One region of the Lentzea sp. NPDC020367 genome, then DNA from elsewhere that is predicted to be linked to it. Evidence: riboswitches for the same ligand, from Rfam matches in the RefSeq annotation. Region 1 holds a riboswitch; each other region holds the start of a gene.
The links. Region 1 has a riboswitch for cobalamin ahead of ACH413_RS03450 (hypothetical protein). Riboswitches for the same ligand answer to the same signal wherever they lie in the genome.
Positions count from the first base shown of each region.

Region 1 (4,987 bases):
CTGATCGAACTGGCCGCCGCGCGTGGCCCGTACGTCGACCAGAGCCAGTCGCTGAACCTGTTCGTCGCCTCGCCGACGATCGGCAAGCTCTCCTCGATGTACCTCTACGCCTGGAAAGCCGGGCTCAAGACCACGTACTACCTGCGCTCGCGTCCGGCGACGCGCATCCAGCAGGCGACGACCACGACCACCACGGCCGTGCCCGTCGTGACGTCGGACGAAGCCATCGCCTGCTCCCTCGAAAACCCCGAGTCCTGTGAGGCCTGCCAGTGACCACGCTCGCCAACACCGCCCGTCAGAACGCCCTGCTCGACCCCGGCATGGACCTCACCCTGCGGCCCATGCGGTACCCGTTGTTCTACGAGCGCTTCCGCGACGCCATCAAGAACACGTGGACGGTCGAGGAGGTCGACCTGCACTCGGACCTCGCCGACCTGAACAAGCTGTCGGAGGCCGAGCGGCACCTGGTCAACCGGCTCGTCGCGTTCTTCGCGACCGGTGACACGATCGTCGCGAACAACCTCGTGCTGAACCTCTACGAGCACGTGAACGCGCCGGAGGCCCGGCTCTACCTGTCGCGGCAGCTGTTCGAGGAGGCCGTGCACGTCCAGTTCTACCTGACGCTGCTCGACACCTACCTGCCCGACGAGAACGACCGGATCGAGGCGTTCGCCGCCGTCGAGACGATTCCGTCGATCCGCGCCAAGGCCGAGTTCTGCTACAAGTGGATCGACTCGATCTCGAACCTCAAGCAGCTGGAGACGCGGGAGGACCGCAGGTCGTTCCTGCTCAACCTGATCTGCTTCGCGGCGTGCATCGAGGGCCTGTTCTTCTACGGCGCCTTCGCCTACGTCTACTTCCTGCGGTCGCGCGGGCTGCTGAACGGCCTCGCGTCGGGCACCAACTGGGTGTTCCGCGACGAGTCGATGCACATGGCGTTCGCGTTCGACGTCGTGGACACCGTGCGCCGCGAGGAGCCGGACCTGTTCGACGACTCCTTGTACGAGGAGGTCAAGCAGATGCTGCGCGAGGCCGTCGACGCCGAGGTGCAGTTCGCGGAGGACCTGCTCGGTGGAGGCGTCGCCGGCATGTCGGTGGCGGACATGCGGTCCTATTTGGAGCATGTCGCGGACCGGCGGCTGCAGGTGCTCGGAATCGAGCCGATCTACGGTTCCAAGAACCCGTTCGCGTTCATGGAGCTGCAGGACGTGCAGGAGCTGTCGAACTTCTTCGAGCGCCGGGTCTCGGCCTACCAGGTCGGCGTGACCGGCACGGTGGCGTTCGACGAGGACTTCTGAGTCGTGCCGGTGCGGTGCCCCTGGCCGGGAACTCCGGTCAGGGGCACCGCTTCGTCAGCAGGCGAGCGTCGGCGCGGCGGGGTTGCCGCCGCCGTCGAGGTTCGCGAGCTTGACGCCGGTCAGGCCGAGCACCGCCTGGGCCGTGGCACGCGGAGCGGTCGCCTGGTCGAATCCCGTTGCGTCGTAGGCGATCGCGCCTCGGTCCGCTGCGGCACCCGAGCAGCCGACCGCGAGCGAACGCAGGAACTGCCGTGCCTGCGTCGCGGCGGCCGGGCGGTGACCGGCCAGCGCCTGCGCGGCCAGGCCGGTGCTGTTCGCGTTGGAAGCGTTGGTGCCGACGGAGAAACCGCCGTCGGCGTTCTGCTTCGACGCGAGCCACGTGGTGCCTTCGGCGGCGTTGACGTTGTCACCGGTGGCGCGCAACGCCTGCACGACCAAGGCGGTCGAGTCCACGTCGCTGGCGCACGGGGTCTGGCCGAAGTTCAGCGGGAAACCCCCGTCGGGGCACTGGGTTCCGGCGAGGAAGGCCTTGGCCGACGCGGGCGTGCCACCTGGCGTGCGCTCGAGGGCCAGCAGCGCCAGGGACTGGGTGAAGGCGTTGGAGAAGTCACCGAAGTCCGAGCGGTCGGAGAACCTGCCCGACGGCGCGAGCAGGCCACGCAGACCGGCTTCCAGGTCGACACCGCCGAACGCGTTGCCGTTCTTGTGCCGCACCTTCGCCGCCAGCAACAGCTTGGCGTGCGCGCCCGCGTAGGCCTCGGTGCCGGAACCGACGTACCCGGTGGTGATCTCCGGCTTCGCCAGCCACGTGATGGCCTTCTCGGCGTTGGTGTCCGAGGAACGGGCGGCGGCGAACGCGAAGATCGCGTCGATCGTCAGGCCCTGGTCCGGGAACTTCTGACCGCCGAAGTCGGCCTCGAACCGTTCGCCGTCGACCAGTTGCCGGGCGAGCCAGCCCGCAGCGGCGTCGGACTTGTTGTGCGTGGCCGCCACCGCGGGGGTGACAGCGGTGCCAATGCCCAGCATCAGGACAGCAGCGAGCACCAGACGTCTCATGAGAACCCTTTCCCGCACTTCCACGACAGGAGTTGGTGAACACCGCGCGATGCGGGTGACCGGGCTTGCCGCGGAGGGCACACCGTTGCGGGACAGCGCCGGATTCTCACCGGACTTCCCCCGCGTCGCGCTGAACGCCCAACAGGTTCTCATGCCGCGCAAGGCCTCGTACCGGGTACGGATGTGACGCTCGCCTCCGACCCCGAAGGCGGTGCCGAACAGCGGTTTCCAGGTGTTAACCTCGCTCGGCTCGACAACTTCATACCTCGCCCGTGACGGGGAAGCCGGTCGGAATCCGGCACTGTCGCGCAACCGTGGGCCACTGTTTCCAGTGGCGAGTCGGGTCACCATCCGGGCGGGGTGAACGGACCGACCGCTGTCGCGAAACGCAGGGGTGGCTGCCGGCGCCCCGCGCCGTCTCCTCTCCTCGAGCAGCACGAGGAGGGGGAGAGAAATGACCCGGCGCAGGAGCCTGGCCGCACTGGCGTTCGCCGTCGGCGCGGGCCTGATCGCCACGACGATCGCCGGAACCGCGGCCGCCGCGGGAGATCGCGACGCCGCCCACTCCAGCTCCGTGTGGCTCTCCCACCAGCTGCGACCCGACGGCACCCTGGAGAACCCGCTCGGCGGCGACCTGCCCGACCACGGTCTGATGCTCGACCTGGTCTTCGCGATGCACGCCTCGGGCGACGGCGCGCTCGCCGAGCCGATCATGAAGTTCCTGGACGACCAGGGACACGCCACCGACTACTTCACCTGGGACGGCCTCGCTCCAGGCCAGGGCTTCGACCAGATCATCGTCGGCGGCGCGGTGGCCAAGACCCTGCTCGCCGCCCAGATCTCCGGCCGTGATCCGCGTGCCTTCGACGGCCACGACATGGTCGCCGAGACGAAGGCGGCGATCCGGCGCTCGGGAGTCGACGCCGGCCGGGTCAGCGACTACTCGAAGAACCCCGAGTGGGCGGACATGGTGAACAACAACGCCAACATGTTCGGCCAGTCCCTCGCCGTGATCGGACTGGCCGTGGCGGGGGAGAACGACCAGCCCGCCATCGACAAGATGGTGACGCAGCAGTGTTCCGAGGGCTACTTCCGGATCTTCTTCGGGTACGTCCAGGGACCTGAGGGCCTCAAGGTGTCCTCGTGTGACGAGGGGAAGGCGGACGGCTCGTCGTCGCCGGACGGTGACGCGACGGGCCTCGCGCTGTCGGCCATGCTCGCGGCGAAGCGCGCTGGGGCGACCGGGCTCGACGAGCCGATCGCGAGGACCGTGACGTGGTTGAAGAACAACCAATCCGCCGGTGGTGGCTGGGGTGGTGGTGTCGGGACCGAGGCGCCGAACACCAACAGCACCGGCCTGATCGTGCAGGCGCTCGCGGACGCGGGCGGCGCGGGTCCTGAGGTCGCCAGGGGCGTCGAGTTCCTGAAGTCCGCGCAGGCCGGCGCGTCCGACGCGGGTACCGCGCTGGCCGGGCAGATCGGTGCGATCGCGTACAACCCGGCCTCGTACCAGGCGGCGCGCACCGGCGGCATCTCCGGCATCGACACGTGGATCAGGGCGAGTGCGCAGGCCTCGCTCGGGTTGTCGCAGATCGGGTTGTACGCGCTGGCCAAGGGCGACGTGCCCGAGCCGACCCCGACCACCACGACGGCGAGCAGCACCCCGACGACGACCACGGCGGCACAGGGCACCACGACCACGCCACCACCCGTGCACACCAAGACCACGACCGTTCAGGCGCCCGCGCCGACGACCAAGCCGAAGGCCGTGGTCCGCCAGCCCGCCCCGGCGCCGAAGACCGTCCAACCGGCCGCGACGACGTCCGCCGCGAAGCTCGGCGCCTACCTGGCCGACAAGCTCGTGCGCGGCGACCACGTCGAGGTCACCGAGAACGACAGGACCTACGTCGACTACGACGCGACCGCGGACCTGGTGCTGGCCCTGCACGCGCTGGGCGAGCAGCAGGAAGCCGCGAAGAAGGCCTCGGAGTTTCTGCTGACACCGGACGCGATCAACGCCTACGCGCACGGCGCCGGGCAGGAGACCGGCGACGCCGCCTACGCCGAACCGCTCGCGAAGCTCGTGGTCCTGGCCCAGTTCCAGAAGTCCGACGACCTCGCGAACCGGTTGCGCGCCGACTTGGCGGCACTGCGGGGCGCGGACGGCCTGTTCACCGACACCGGTTCGTTCGCGGACTCCGAGGACTCCGTCCGCCGCCACACCTGGGCGGTGCTCGCCACCGTCGCCGACCCCGGCCAGGCGATCGAGGCGCTGGCCGCCCGTCAGTGCGAGGACGGCACGTTCCCGGAACGCATGGACGACGCCGACTGCGAGGACGGCGATCTCGCCTCCACCGCCGCCGCGGTCACCGCGCTGAACAGCAGGCCGTTCACCGAGGACGCGCCCGTCGCCCAGGCCCCGGCCGAGTGGTCGAAGGAGCGCGCGGCCGCGTTCGTGAAGGCGATCTCGTTGCTCGGCACCAAGCCGAACGGCAAGGGCATGGTCGACGACGACGGTGGCGCGCCCTCCATCGCGTTGAGCGCCTCGGTCGCGGGTGCTCGTCAGGCAGCGGGCCTGGACGTGAGCGGTACCGCGAAGACCATCGGCGGAATGGTGCTCGCCGACGGGGGCC
Region 1 covers NZ_JBIRVV010000001.1:774,338-779,324, forward strand. The annotation lists gene ACH413_RS03435 (ribonucleoside-diphosphate reductase subunit alpha) at 1-273, shown strand, start outside; gene ACH413_RS03440 (ribonucleotide-diphosphate reductase subunit beta) at 270-1,298, shown strand; gene ACH413_RS03445 (prenyltransferase/squalene oxidase repeat-containing protein) at 1,353-2,354, opposite strand; cobalamin riboswitch at 2,387-2,513, opposite strand; cobalamin riboswitch at 2,584-2,725, shown strand; gene ACH413_RS03450 (hypothetical protein) at 2,809-4,987, shown strand, end outside.

Region 2 (4,987 bases), 580 kb from region 1:
ATCCGCGCCTGTCTCGGTCATGCCGAACGCCTCGTACCAGCCGACGCCCCAGCGCTCTTCCAGTTCGGCGTGCAGGGCGGGCGGGATCGCCGAGGCCTGCACGACTCGTACCGAGTGCTCGCGGTCCAACGGATCGGCGGGCATGCGCAGCAACAGCGCCGGCATCGCGCCGAGGCAGTAGAAGTAGGTGACGCCGTGCTCGCGGACCTTCTCCCAGAACGACGACGGGTGAAAGCCGTCCAGCACCACGAGATGCGCGCCCGCCAGCAGTGCCGCGACGACGTTCCACTGTGGATCGATGTAGTGGAACGGTTGCGCTGTCAGCATCACGTCGTCGGAGTTCAGCTGCGGGAAGTGCTCGACCAGACTGCCACCGAGCGTCAGCCAGTAGGTGTGCGACAGCACGCACGCTTTCGGCTTCCCCGTGGTGCCCGAGGTGAACTGCAGGCTGACCGGCGCGGACACCTCGCCCTGCACGAACCCTTCGACAGGCTCCAGCTCTTCGACGTAGTGCACCAAGTGATCAGCGAGCAGCGGCCGGAACTCCTCGGTGCTGACCACGGCAACCGCTTCCGAGGTGGTCAGCACGTGCGAGGCGTCGACCGAGCGGTACTTGACGTTGAGCGGCACGGCCGTGGCACCGAGCTTGATCAGCGCGAACCACACCAGCGGGAACTCCGGCACGTTGCGCAGCATGATCGCGACCCGGTCGCCCGCGCGGATCCCCTTGTCCCGCAACGCCTGCGCGTACCCGTCCGACAGCGCGTCGATCTCGGCGAAGGTGAACGAGCCGCCGGGATCGAACGTCCACGCGGTCTTGTCCGGCCACCGCGTCACGGCCGTCCGCAGCGCGCCGATGAGGTCAGCCACGGCCGAACTCCTCCCGCGGCTCGTCCCCCTCGCCGGACAGGCTCGTGACGATCGCGTGGTCGACCTCAGTCGCCATCGCCTGCTCCAGCGTCGAGTCCAGGCCCAGGTCGAGCGCCCGTTTCGCGAGCCCGGCGGCGACCGGCGGCTGGGCGGCGATGCGGCGCGCGAGCTTCATCGCGTGCTTCTCGTGGTTCAGCGCGTAGGAGTTGATCAGCCCCAGCTCGTACGCGCGCGGAGGGTGGATCCGTTCGCCGAGCAGGAGCATCTCCTTGGCACGCGCCAAACCGACGATCCGAGGCAGCAGGCTGGAGATCCCGCCGGTCACGCTGAGCCCGACGCCGACCTCGGGAAATCCGAACTGCGCGCTGGTCTGCGCCACGACCAGGTCGCAGCCCAGCGCGAACTCGGCGCCCGCGCCCAGCGCGTAGCCGTGGACCGCCGCGATCACGATGCCGGGGAAGTCGCGGATCGCGCGAGTCACGTCCTGGATGCGCTCCAACCGGGCCCGCGTCTGCTCCTCGGTCTCGACCGGCACCGGCTCCTTCAGGTCGTGGCCGGCGCAGAACGACTTGCCGCGGCCCGCCAGCACGATCACCCGCGCCTGGTCCTCGCGCGCCCGTGCGAACGCGGCCAGCAGGTCCTCGACCAGCGCCGGGACCACGGCGTTGAGCCGTTCCGGACGGTTCAGGTGCACCTGCGCGATGCCCTCGGCACAGGAGTAGTCGACGGTCATCTCTCCCCTTCGATCGATCGATCGATCGGGCCTGACGCTAGAGTGAGCGAGTCGGGCCGGTCAAGGGAGGCAGCATGACGACGGAGGAACGGGTCCGCGAGGCGGCCGTGCGGTTGTTCGCCGAGCGCGGCTTCCACGGCACCGGCATCCGCGACCTCGCGCAGGCCGCCGGGCTGTCGTCGGCGACGCTCTACCACTACATGGGCACCAAGGAAGACCTGCTGGTCGAGATCATGCGCACGAGCCTGACCGAGCTGATCGGCAAGGCCGAGCAGATCACCGGTGACGAGACGGACCGTCTCGTCTCGTTGGTCAAGATGCACGTGCGGGCGCACGCCGAGAAGCCGCGCGAGACGGCGGTGGTGGACGGCGAGATGCGCGCGCTGACCGGCGAGCGCCGCGAAGAGATCGTGGCGTTGCGCGACCGCTACGAGCGCTTCTGGCAGGACGCGATCGACGACGGCGTGAAGGCGCGCAAGCTGACGGTCGCCGATCCGAGCGTCGCGCGGCTCGCGTTGCTGGAGATGTGCAGCGGCGTCTCCCGGTGGTACTCCCCTGCGGGGCCGGTCAAGTTGAGTGATCTCACCATTCAGTACGCGGCTATGGCGCTGGGCATGCTCGGCGCGGCCCGCTAGGGTCGGTGCTGCCAGCGGTTCACCCGGGCTCGTTCCGGGTGGAGCAAAAGGGAACCCGGTGCGAGTCCGGGACTGCCCCGCAGCGGTGAGTGGGAACGAAAGCCGTCAGAAGCACTGGGTCTGCCAGATCTGGGAAGCGACGGCCGGTAGGAGCGAGCAACACGCCCACGAGTCCGAAGACCTGCCGCCGGTCCGCGCGCCGACCCGGTGCGCGGTGCTCCGGAGCCTCTCGGGCGGGCTGACGGGCGCGGCTGCGTGCCGTCCTGCTCGCGTGTCTCCGGTGCTTCCGCACGCTCGCGAGGAGAGAGCTTGTGACCATCGGCAGCACTGTCTTTGGTTATCCCCGAATCGGACCGAAGCGCGAACTGAAGCGCGCGGTCGAGCAGTACTGGGCCGGGAAGATCGACGAGGCCGCCCTCCGGGAGACGGCGAGGCAGCTCAGGGCGCAGACCTGGGCCGAACTGTCCGAACTGGACTCCGTTCCGTCGAACACCTTCTCGTTCTACGACCAGGTGCTCGACACGTCGTTGCTGTTCGACGCGATCCCGCAGCGGTTCCGCGACCTCGGACTGTCCGAACTGGACACCTACTTCGCGGCGGCACGAGGCCGCGACGGCGCCGCGGCCCTGGAACTGACGAAGTGGTTCGACACGAACTACCACTACCTGGTGCCGGAACTGGGCCCGGACACCGAGTTCCGGCTCGCCTGCGACAAGCCGATCGCCGAGTACCGCGAGGCGCTCGAACTCGGCGTCACGACCCGGCCGGTGCTGCTCGGCCCGGTGACGTACCTGTTGCTGGCCAAGAGCACGGTGCCCGGCTTCGAACCGCTGGCGCTGCTCGACCGCCTGCTGGAGGCGTACGTCGAACTGCTCGGCCGCCTGCGCGTCGAGGGCGTCGAGTGGGTGCAGATCGACGAACCGGCGTTCGCCGCCGACCGCACCCCGGCCGACCTGAACGCGTTGCGCCGCGCGTACCGAACGCTCAGCGGACTGCCCGGCCGGCCGAAGCTCCTGGTCACCGGCTACTACGGCGACCTCGGCGAGGCGCTGCCGATCCTGGCCGAGTCGCAGGTCGAGGCGATCGGCATCGACCTGGTCAGCGCACCGGACACGTCGGTCGCGATCCCCGCGTTGCGCGACAAGATCCTGGTGGCCGGCCTGGTCGACGGACGCAACGTGTGGCGCACCGACCTGCACGCCGCGCTGGCGAAGGCCGCGACGTTGCTGGGCTTCGCGAACGAGGTCGTCGTGTCGTCGTCCTCCACGCTGCTGCACGTGCCGTACGACCTGGACGCCGAGGACCTGGAGCCGGACGTGCAGGCGCGGCTCGCGTTCGCGCGGCAGAAGGTCCGCGAGATCGTGGTGCTGGGCAGGGCTTTGCGCGGCGGGGCCGACGGCGCCTGGGCCGACGAGGCGAAGCGCCAGGTGCCCAGCCCGCGCCGCGACGACCACGTCCGGGCGCGCATCGAGTCGTTGCGGCCGGAGCACAGTCTCCGGGCGCCGTACGAGGACCGAGCCGCCGCCCAGCAGGCCCGGCTCGGGTTGCCGCCGCTCGCGACCACGACGATCGGGTCGTTCCCGCAGACCGGCGACATCCGCAAGGCGCGCGCGGCCGTGCGCAGCGGTGAGATCACCGAGGACGAGTACGAGCAGCGGATGCGGGACGAGATCGGTCGCGTGATCGATCTGCAGGAGGACATCGGCCTGGACGTGCTGGTGCACGGCGAACCCGAGCGCAACGACATGGTCCAGTACTTCGCCGAGCACCTGGAAGGCTTCGCCAGCACGCAGTTCGCGTGGGTGCAGTCGTACGGGTCGCGGTGCGTGCGGCCGCCGATCATCCACGGTGACGTGTCCCGGCCGAAGCCGATGACGGTGCCGTGGAGCACCTACGCGCAGTCGCTGACGTCCAAGCCGGTCAAGGGAATGCTGACCGGTCCGGTGACGATCCTCGCGTGGTCGTTCGTCCGCGACGACCAGCCGCTGGCCGACACCGCGGCTCAGGTGGCGCTGGCGTTGCGCGACGAGATCCGCGACCTGGAGGCCGCCGGGATCCGGGTGGTGCAGGTCGACGAACCGGCGTTGCGCGAACTGCTTCCGTTGCGCCGGAAGGACCAACCGGCGTACCTGGAGTGGTCGGTCGGCGCGTTCCGGCTCGCCACCGCGGGCGCGACGCCGGGCACCCAGATCCACACCCACCTGTGCTACTCGGAGTTCGGCGAGGTGCTCGGCGCGATCTCCGACCTCGACGCCGACGTCACGACGATCGAGGCCGCGCGGTCCAAGATGGAGATCCTGGAGGGCCTGGAGTTCCCGCGCGGCATCGGTCCCGGCGTCTACGACATCCACTCACCGCTGGTGCCGAGCGAGGACGACATCGTTTCGCTGATCACCGAAGCGGTGCGCGCGGTGCCAGGTGAACGTTTGTGGATCAACCCCGACTGCGGGTTGAAGACGCGCGGTTACGCCGAGGTGGAGCCCGCGTTGCGAAACCTGGTCGCGGCGACCCGTCGCATGAGGGCTCAGCTGGGCTGATGAGAGCGCGACCCCGGGACGTGATCGATTCCGTCCCGGGGTTGTTAATTTCCCGGTATGGCAAAGATTTGGCGAAGTACCTAGACGTGAACGTGGTTCATGTACCACCTTCGGCCTCGCAAGCCTCGCTCCCCTGCACCCCGGAGGCCTCTGTTGAGGAAGAAGCTCCTGTCCGCGCTCGCCGGCGCACTGCTGATCACGGCACTGTTCCC
Region 2 covers NZ_JBIRVV010000001.1:190,275-195,261, reverse strand. The annotation lists gene ACH413_RS00940 (AMP-binding protein) at 1-870, opposite strand, end outside; gene ACH413_RS00935 (enoyl-CoA hydratase/isomerase family protein) at 863-1,603, opposite strand; gene ACH413_RS00930 (TetR/AcrR family transcriptional regulator) at 1,678-2,238, shown strand; cobalamin riboswitch at 2,237-2,442, shown strand; gene metE (5-methyltetrahydropteroyltriglutamate--homocysteine S-methyltransferase) at 2,550-4,775, shown strand; gene ACH413_RS00920 (NPP1 family protein) at 4,929-4,987, shown strand, end outside.
Region 2: linked by a shared signal. The riboswitch ahead of metE (5-methyltetrahydropteroyltriglutamate--homocysteine S-methyltransferase) and the one ahead of ACH413_RS03450 (hypothetical protein) in region 1 are both predicted to bind cobalamin.

Region 3 (4,987 bases), on a different contig from region 1:
TGTCGCGCGCGTCAAGGTGACCCTGAAGATCACCGACCCGAAGGCGCTGCGCAAAACGGTCGACTCGACCGTCGAGCCGAACCAGCTCGACGTGCCGCGCCAGTTCCTCGCGGACGCCTCCGGTCGCGTGACCTTCACGCCGACCGCGGGTGCCACGGTGCCGCTGCGCCTGTCGGTCTACTCGGCGCCGAAGCCGGTCGCGGACATCAAGACCGCGTCCAGCCTCAAGTTCTCCGGCAACAGCAAGCAGGCCGTGCTGAACGTGACCGGGAAGGGCATCGACCAGGGCACGGGCTCGCAGGCCTACCGCTCGCTGATCAGCGTTCTCGAGCTGCAGGCCCAGTCGCCGAAGCTGCGCGACTGCAAGCGCAACGTCACCGAGAACTGCGCGCTCAACGAGACCGCCAAGGGCGGCGACCTCCGCTACGTCGGCGCGGCCTCCACGGCCCCGCTGGCCAAGGCGCAGGGCAAGCCCGAGGAGGCGCTGCTCGCGTTCGGTGTCGCGACCTGGGGCAACTGGTACAACCTGGGCAAGAACACCATCCCGTTCGTCGACATCGACACCAACGGTGACGGCACGGCGGACTTCGAGGTGTTCGCGACCCGCCTGACCGACACCGACCTGCTGGTCGCGTCCACGGTGGACCTGAAGACGGGCGAGACCGTCGACATCCAGGGCGTCAACGGCCTGTTCGGCGACGTCGACGCGAACGTCCAGGACACCAACGTCGTCGTCCTGCCGGTGCTGCTCAGCGCACTGGGCATCGACGCGACGAAGGACACGGCGCGCCTCTCGTACGTCGTGGGCGTCGGTGGCTACTACGCCGCGCCGGGCAACGCGAACAAGCTCGTCGACGTCATCGACCGCAACCTGTCCTACGACCCGCTCAAGCCGGGTCTGTGGGCGCAGGGCGGCGGCGACGCGGCGCTCTCGTACCTCGCGAAGCCGGGTACCGCGCTCGTGGTGAACAAGAACGAGGCCTCGCTGAAGGCCGACAAGTCCGAGGGTCTGCTGGTCCTGAACCACCACAACGCCAACGGTGACCGCGCGTCGGTCGTCCTGGTGAAGTCGAGTGGCCGGGGCAGCGCCTACTAGATCGGATGTTTCACGAGAGGCCCGGTTCTTCGTTTGGAACCGGGCCTCTCGGCATGTCACGGCCAGGAACTGCCTCCCGTCACCCCTTGACGCGACCCCGTTCCTGCGGTCGAGTGACACTCGAAAGTGGGATATGGGCCGTGTGGGTGTCCCGCAGTACGGGAGATAACACCCCGATGGGGTGTCCGGCATGCGGCGGGCGGCCTGGATGCCGGTAGCCTTTCGCGAAGGAAAGTAGTCCCACCAATTGGGGACTGACACCTGGGAGGTGTGTGGATGCGGCTCGCAGTGATCCCAGGAGACGGGATCGGGCCCGAGGTCATCGCTGAGGCCCTGAAGGTCCTCGGAGAGGTCGTTCCGGCGGCCGAGATCACTCGCTACGACCTCGGCGCGGCGCGCTGGCACGCCACGGGAGAGTTGTTGCCCGAGTCGGTGCTGGGAGAGCTTCGCCAGCACGACGCGATCCTGCTCGGCGCGGTGGGCGACCCGTCGGTGCCGAGCGGAATTCTGGAGCGGGGCCTGCTTCTGAGGCTGCGCTTCGAACTCGACCACCACGTGAACCTCCGCCCGGCTCGTCTCTACCCCGGTGTCCGCAGCCCGCTCGCGGACCCGCCGGAGATCGACATGGTGGTGGTCCGCGAGGGCACGGAAGGCCCGTACGCGGGCAACGGCGGCCTGCTCCGCAAGGACACGCCGCACGAGATCGCCACCGAGGTCTCGCTGAACACCTCGTTCGGCGTCGAGCGCGTGGTCCGGGACGCCTTCGCGCGTGCGTCGAACCGTCAGCGCCGGCACCTGACCTTGGTGCACAAGACGAACGTCCTCACGCACGCCGGCTCGTTGTGGTCGCGCGTCGTGGAGGAGGTCTCGCTGCAGCACCCGGACGTCACCGTGGCCTACCAGCACGTGGACGCGGCGACCATTCACATGGTCACCGACCCGGGCCGTTACGACGTGATCGTCACCGACAACCTGTTCGGCGACATCCTGACCGACCTCGCCGCCGCCGTCACGGGTGGCATCGGCCTGGCCGCGTCGGGAAACATGGACGTGACCCGTCGCAACCCGTCGATGTTCGAGCCGGTGCACGGTTCGGCGCCGGACATCGCGGGCCAGGGCATCGCGGACCCGACGGCCGCCGTGCTGTCGGTCGCGCTGCTGCTCGACCACCTCGGCGAGCACGAGTCGGCCCGCCGGATCGAGGCCTCCGTGGCCTTTGATCTCGCTACCAGGGACCACCAGTCGCCTGGGGCCACCTACGCCATCGGCGATCGTCTCGCGGCACTCGTGTCGTCGAACGTCCGCACTGGCTGAGGTTCATCCGCTCGACGTTTTGAAGCCCGGCCGGATTTCTCCGGCCGGGCTTCGGCGTTTCCGCGCGTCGATCAGAGCTGGCCGTTGGCCTCACGCCACGCGCGCTCCTTCTTGATCCACTCGTTGTCCTGCGGGAACTCGTCGATCGTCGGCACGCGCCGGATCTCGGTCTTGAACCCCGGGCCTGCCAGCGGCATGCGCTTGGCCCACTCGATCGCTTCTTCCTTCGACGAGACGTTGAGCAGGTAGAAGCCGTTGAACAGCTCCTTGGTCTCGCCGTACGGGCCGTCCGTGACGACCGGCGGCTCGGCGGAGTAGTCCACGACGACGCCCTCGGACGGCTCGGAGAGACCCTCGGCGGCCAGCAGCACACCGGCGCGGATCAGCTCCTCGTTGAACGCGCCGACCGTCTCCAGCATCTTGTCGAAGTCGACCTCGCCCATGTTGGCGAAGCCCTCGTCGGTGGCGCGCATGATCAGGATGTACTTCACGGTGGATCTCCTCGCTCGGTGTCTTTCTCGGTGACGTCCACAGGTCGAACGGGCCGTGGGCCGGATCGACATCACACCCGAAAATTTTCGAACTTTCTGTTTCCGCAGGTAGGGTCGCCTCAGTCGTGCGTGGGGGAAGACCGGTCGAAGTCCGGCGCTGACCCGCAACGGTAGGTCTCCTGATCAGGAGACGAGCCCGAACACCCGCTCACGGTGACCGAGAAGTTCCGACTCCGCCGTGGACTGCGGGAAGGACCCAGTGCTCTCCAAGATCAGCGTGCTCGTCGGCGTGCTCGCCGTCAGTCTCGTCGCGGGCGTCGCGCTCGGCCCCGTCTCCGTTCCGTTCGGCCTCACGCTCGAACTGCTGTGGGCGGCGCTGACCGGCGGCACGATCCCCGCCGACCTCGCCGGGCAGTACCACATCGTCTGGGACATCCGGCTTCCCCGCGTTCTGCTCGCGGCCGTCGTCGGCGCCGGCCTGAGCACGGTCGGCGTCGCGATTCAGGCGATGGTGCGCAACGCGTTGGCCGACCCTTACGTGCTCGGCATCTCGTCGGGCGCGAGCGTGGGCGCGACGGCGGTGGCGACGCTCGGCATCCTGTCCGGTCTCGGCGTCTACGCGTTGTCGGTGGGAGCGTTCCTGACCGGTCTTGGCGCTACCGCCCTGGTCTACATCACCGCACGCACGAGCCGAGGGCTCACACCGTTGCGGCTCGTGTTGACCGGGACGGCGCTCGCGTACGGGTTCTCCGCCGTGGCGATGCTGCTGGTGTTCCAGGCACCGCGCGGTGAGGCGGCGCGGGCCGCGATGTTCTGGTTGCTCGGCAGCCTCGGCGGGGCGAACTGGCAGTCGCTGCCCGTCGCCGCCGTGGTGACCGCGGCCGGCATCGTCTACCTGGCGACCAAGGCGCGGCAGCTCAACGCGCTGGCGATGGGCGACGAGACCGCGACCACGCTCGGCGTGGCGGTCAACCGGTTCCGCACGCACCTGTTCGTCGTCACCGCGGCCATGACCGGTGTGCTGGTGGCGGTCAGCGGTGCCGTCGGGTTCGTCGGACTGATGCTGCCGCACCTGACGCGCATGGTCGTGGGCGCCGACCACCGCAAGGTCCTGGCGCTCGCACCGCTGGCCGGAGCGTCGTTCCTGGTCTGGGTGGACGTGGCCGCGCGGATGCTCGCGGCGCCGGAGGAACTCCCGCTCGGCGTCATCACGGCCGCACTCGGCGTGCCTTGCTTCATCTTCCTGATGCGTCGCAAGTCCTACGTCTTCGGAGGCCGCTGATGCGCGTCGAGCTGCACGACGTCGCTGTCCGGAACATCATCTCCGACGTTTCTTTGCACGCCTCTCGCGAGGTCGTCGGCATCGTGGGCCCGAACGGCAGCGGCAAGTCCACGACGCTGCGCTGCGTGTACCGGGCGTTGAAGCCGGACGCCGGAACTGTGCTGCTCGACGGCTTGAACGTCCACAAACGACACGATGTCGCCCGCCACCTCGCGGCGTTGACGCAGGAGTCGCAGGTCGAGTTCGACTTCACGGTCACCGAGGTCGTGGAGATGGGCCGGCTGCCGCACGACCGCGATCCTTCGCGTGATGTCCGGGTGGTGGCCGAGGCATTGGCCACTGTGGACGTTTCGCATCTCGCTTCGCGCAGCTTCCTCAGTTTGTCCGGTGGTGAGCGCCAGCGCGTGCTCATCGCCCGTGCGATCGCCCAGGAGCCGCGGGTGCTCGTGCTGGACGAGCCCACGAACCATCTCGACATTCGCCATCAGCTCGACGTTCTCCGGCTCACGCGTGGGCTGGGGATCACGGTGCTGACGGTTCTGCACGATCTGAACCTCGCCGCATCTTTTTGTGACCGCCTTTACGTGTTGGACGAAGGGCGGATCGTTGCGTCCGGCACACCGGTCGAGGTGTTGGTCCCCGAGCTGATCGCCAAGGTTTTCCACGTCACCGCGCACGTCGTGCGGCATCCGACCACGGGAGTTCCCCAGCTCCTGTTCGACCAGGAGGTCACCCCTTGAGAACCGTTGTCCTTGCCGCTGTGCTGTTGGTTTCCGGCTGCGGTGCCACGGTCGCCCAGGACAC
Region 3 covers NZ_JBIRVV010000020.1:32,984-37,970, forward strand. The annotation lists gene ACH413_RS42950 (S8 family serine peptidase) at 1-1,096, shown strand, start outside; gene ACH413_RS42955 (3-isopropylmalate dehydrogenase) at 1,373-2,410, shown strand; gene ACH413_RS42960 (YciI family protein) at 2,482-2,901, opposite strand; cobalamin riboswitch at 2,996-3,128, shown strand; gene ACH413_RS42965 (iron ABC transporter permease) at 3,161-4,183, shown strand; gene ACH413_RS42970 (ABC transporter ATP-binding protein) at 4,183-4,923, shown strand; gene ACH413_RS42975 (ABC transporter substrate-binding protein) at 4,920-4,987, shown strand, end outside.
Region 3: linked by a shared signal. The riboswitch ahead of ACH413_RS42965 (iron ABC transporter permease) and the one ahead of ACH413_RS03450 (hypothetical protein) in region 1 are both predicted to bind cobalamin.

Region 4 (4,987 bases), on a different contig from region 1:
CTCGACCGCCGCGAACTCCAGGATCTTCTGCACGTCCTCGGACTCGTGCAGGGTCTTGGCCACTTCCCGGTCCCAGCCCGCGTCCTCCATGGCCTGGACGAGTCCGCGCGCGATCTCCTCGATCGCGTCGACGTCTTCACGGCCGGTCGTCGTGAGCCCGAGCGCCTCGCGCAGTCCGGGCAGCGCGGCGACCTGACCTCCCCACATCTGCCGCGCCTGCAACATGGCGAGCACGAGGTTGACGCGGACGCTGCCGGTCGGCGCCTCGCCGAGGACGTGCAGACCGTCGCGGATCTGGACGTCCTTGACCTCGCACAGCCAGCCGTCGACGTGCAGGATGAACTCGTCGAACTCCGCGTCGTGCGGCCGGTCCTCCAGGCCGAGGTCGTGGTCGAGCTTGGCGGCCTGGATCAGCGTCCAGATCTGCGCGCGGATCGCCGGCACCTTCGCCGGGTCCATCGCGGAGATGTTGCCGTACTCGTCGAGCAACTGCTCCAGGCGCGCGATGTCGCCGTAGCTGTCGGCGCGGGCCATCGGCGGGACGAGGTGGTCGACCAGCGTGGCGTGCGCGCGCCGCTTGGCCTGCGTGCCCTCACCGGGGTCGTTGACGAGGAACGGGTAGACCAGCGGCAGGTCGCCGAGCGCCGCGTCCGTGCCGCAGGACGCCGACATGCCGACGGTCTTGCCCGGCAACCACTCCAGGTTGCCGTGCTTGCCGACGTGCACGACCGCGTCCGCGCCGAAGTTCGACTCGATCCACCGGTACGCCGCGAGGTAGTGGTGCGACGGCGGCAGGTCCGGGTCGTGGTAGATCGCGATGGGGTTCTCGCCGAACCCGCGCGGCGGCTGCACGATCACGACGACGTTGTTGGACCGCAACGCGGCCAGCACGATCTCGCCGTCCTTGGACTTGGAGTGGTCGACGAAGAGCGTGCCCGGTGCCTCGCCCCAGTGCTCCTGCATCGACTCGCGGAAGTCTTCGGGCAGCGTCTCGTAGAACTCCCGGTAGTCCGCCGCGGCGATGCGCACGGGGTTGCTCTCGAACTGCTCCTGCGTCAGCCAGTCCGCGTCCTGGCCACCGGCCGCGATCAACGCGTGGATCAACGCGTCGCCGTCCAGCTCCTGCACGCCCGGCAGCGCGTCACCGATGTCGTAACCGTGCTCCTGCATGGCCTTCAGCAGCCGCACGGTCGACGCCGGCGTGTCCAGGCCGACCGCGTTGCCGATGCGGGAGTGCTTGGTCGGGTACGCCGACAGCATCACCGCGATCCTGCGCTCGGCCACCGGGATGTGCCGCAGCCTGCCGTGCCGGACCGCGATGCCCGCGACGCGCAGCGCCCGTTCCGGGTCGGCCACGTAGACGGTCAGCCCGTCCTCGTCGATCTCCTTGAAGGAGAACGGAACCGTGATGATCCGGCCGTCGAACTCGGGGATCGCGACCTGGGTCGCGGTGTCCAAAGGAGACAGTCCGTCGTCGTTCTCGTCCCACGAGTCGCGGCTCGACGTGAGGCACAACCCCTGCAGGATCGGCACGTCGAGCGCGGCCAGCGCGCCGACGTCCCACGCGTCGTCGTCGCCACCCGCCGAGGCCTTCGCGGGGTTCGTGCCACCCGCCGCGAGCACCGTTACGACGAGCGCGTCGGCCTGCCTGAGGGTGTCGAGCAGCTCGGGTTCGGCGGTGCGCAGCGAGGAGCAGAAGACCGGCAGGGGCTTGCCGCCCTTGGCCTCGATCGCGTCGCACAGGGCGTGCACGAACGCCGTGTTCCCGGCCACGTGGTGCGCCCGGTAGTAGAGCACCGCGACCGTCGGACCTTCTGGCGTTCCCTCGCGCTCCAGCACACCCCACGTGGGGGTGGCGGCGGGGGCCTCGAAGCCGTGGCCGGTCAGCAGCACGGTGTCCGACAGGAACTTGTGCAGCTCGGTGAGGTTCGCCGGACCGCCGTGCGCGAGGTAGAGGTGCGCCTCGGCGCACACGCCACCGGGCACCGTCGACAGCTCCATCAGCGCCGCGTCGGGCTGCATCTCACCGCCGAGCACCACCACGGGCAGCCCGCCGGCCAGCAGCCAGTCGAGGCCTTCCTCCCACATCCGGCGGCCGCCGAGGATGCGCACGAGGACCAGGTCCACGCCGTCGACGAGCACGGGCAGGTCGTCGGTCGTGAGTCGCGCGGGGTTGCCGAGCCGGTACTCGGCACCGCTCGCACGCGCCGACAGCAGGTCGGTGTCGGAGGTCGACAGCAGCAGGATCACGCAGGCTCCATCCCTCGTGGGGTCCTCGCCCCAAAATGCGGGTGACTGGCGAAGCGGAGTTCCTGACTCCCAGCGGTGTTCGCTGGTCACAGTGGCGGGACCGCGCCGGATTCACACCGGCTTCCTCCTGCGCTTCGTCGTTCGGGCTCACCCTAACCGGCGGGTTACAGTCCGACCTATGCGTAGTCACCCGGACGCCTGCCCCGGCGCCGTCGAGCTGCACGCCGCGGCCGACGGCGGGCTGGCGCGCATCCGGGTACCCGGCGGCACTCTTTCCGCTGCTCAGTGGGACGTCGTGCGCCTCGCCGCGCTCGAACTGGGTTCCGGCTCGATCGAGCTGACCTCCCGGGCGAACCTCCAGATCAGGGGCCTGGCGGACGGCGTGGAACTGGGCACGCGACTGACCGCGGCCGGGCTCCTGCCCTCCGCGTCGCACGAGCGGATCCGCAACATCATCGCGGCACCGCTGGAGGACAACCAGGCACTGGTCGACGCGATCGACACGGCCCTGTGCGCGGACCCGGCGCTGGCGGATCTGCCGGGCAGGTTCCTGGTGACGGTCGGGGCCTCGGTGAGCGGGTTGGGAGGGGACTTCGGCCTGGTCAACGACGTGCTTCTGCTCGCCGGTCGCGACACCGGCGTCCGCGTCACCGACCCCGTCGACGCGGTGGTGACCGCCGCCCGCCTCTTCCAGCAGCTCCGCGGCCAGGCCTGGCGCCTGTCCGAAGTGGACGACGGTGTGCGAAAGATCACCGCTCACTTCGGTGCCACCGACGCCCCGCGCATCACCCCGGCTGTGACGCCTGTCGCACCTTCACCTTTGACGCCAGGCGTGCCGCTCGGCCGGCTCGACGCTCACCAGCTCCCCGGCGTCGCCCTCCGCCTGACCCCGTGGCGCAGCCTGGTCGTCCCCGAAGGCACCGACACCACCGGCCTGATCACCGACCCGGCCTCCCCGTGGCACGGCGTCAGCGCCTGCACCGGCCGCCCGGGCTGCGCGAAGTCGCTCTCCGACGTGCGAGCTGACGCGCGAGCCTGGCTCGGAACCCCGCACGACCGCCCCGTTCACTGGTCAGGCTGTGCCCGCCGCTGCGGTCGTCCCGCAGGCGATGTGACCGAGTTCGTCGCGACCGGCGACGGCTACGAGGAGATCCGTTGACGCAGTACATCAAGGACGGGGCGGAGATCTACCGCCAGTCCTTCGCCACCATTCGCGCGGAGTCGGACCTCACCAGGTTCCCCGGCGACGTCGCGAAAGTCGTCGTCCGCATGATCCACGCGTGCGGCATGACCGATCTGCCGACCGACGTCGCCTTCTCGCCGAACGTCGTCCGCGACGCCCGTGCGGCACTGCGGGCGGGCGCGCCGATCCTGTGCGATGCCAACATGGTCGCGTCCGGCGTGACCCGCCGCCGCCTGCCCAAGGACAACGAAGTCCTTTGCTACCTGGGAGATCCGCGCACCCCCACGCGAGCCCAGGAGATCGGCAACACGCGCAGCGCCGCCGCGCTCGAACTGCTCGCGGACCGGTTCGACGGCGCGGTGATCGCGATCGGCAACGCCCCCACGGCGTTGTTCCACCTCCTCGACCTGATCGCCGCCGGAGCTCCGCGACCCGCCGCGGTACTGGGCATCCCGGTCGGGTTCATCGGGGCGGCGGAGTCCAAGGAAGCTTTGGCCGCAACGGATCTGGAGCACCTCGTGGTGCGCGGCCGGCGCGGCGGCAGTGCCATGACGGCGGCGGCCATCAACGCGATCGCGAGCGAGGAAGAATGACGGGCAAGCTCTACGGCGTCGGCCTGGGTCCCGGCGACCCGGAACTCGTGACGGTCAAGGCCGCGCGACTCATCAACGAAGCCGACGTGGTGGCGTTCCACAGCGCCCGGCACGGCAAGTCGGTCGCGAAGACCATTGCGGCCCAGTACTTCCGCAGCCAGGACGATCCGAACCCGCAGATCGTGGAACAGCTCGTCTACCCGGTCACCACCGAGGACACGGACGACTACCAGGGCGAGATCGACGCCTTCTACGAGGAGGCCGCCGCCAAGCTGGCCGCGCACCTCGACGCCGGCCGCGACGTCGTCGTGCTGGCCGCCGGGGACCCGTTCTTCTACGGCTCCTACATGCACATGCACAAACGCCTGGCCGACCGGTACGAGTGGGAAGTGGTCCCCGGCGTCACGTCCGTCAGCGGTGCTTCAGCAGTGCTCGGCACTCCGCTCGTGGAACGCGACGAGGTGCTCACGATCCTGCCGGGCACGTTGCCGCCCGCCGAGCTCGCGACCAGGCTCGCCGACACCGACAGCGCCGCGATCCTCAAGCTGGGCCGCACTTTCGCCAACGTCCGCGCGGCCCTCGAAGCGTCCGGCAGGCTCGACGGCGCGTGGTACGTCGAACGCGCCACCACCGGCCGCCAGAAGATGTCGCCGCTGGCCGACGTCGATCCCGAGAGCGTCCCGTACTTCTCGCTCGCCCTGCTGCCGAGCCAGTCCAAGCCCGCCAAGCCGAAGGGCGAGGTCGTGGTCATCGGCCTCGGCCCCGGCTCCCGCGACTGGCTCACCCCGGAGGCCCGCCAGGAGCTCGAGGCCGCCGACGAACTGGTCGGCTACAGCACCTACCTCAACCGCGTTCCCGAGCGGCCAGGCCAGAAGCGCCACTCCTCGCACAACCAGGTCGAGTCCGAACGCGCGGCCTTCGCCCTGGATCTCGCCCGCAAGGGTGCGCGGGTCGCCGTCGT
Region 4 covers NZ_JBIRVV010000006.1:261,383-266,369, reverse strand. The annotation lists gene cobN (cobaltochelatase subunit CobN) at 1-2,250, opposite strand, end outside; cobalamin riboswitch at 2,285-2,420, opposite strand; gene ACH413_RS26435 (hypothetical protein) at 2,429-3,409, shown strand; gene ACH413_RS26430 (precorrin-8X methylmutase) at 3,406-4,026, shown strand; gene ACH413_RS26425 (precorrin-2 C(20)-methyltransferase) at 4,023-4,987, shown strand, end outside.
Region 4: linked by a shared signal. The riboswitch ahead of cobN (cobaltochelatase subunit CobN) and the one ahead of ACH413_RS03450 (hypothetical protein) in region 1 are both predicted to bind cobalamin.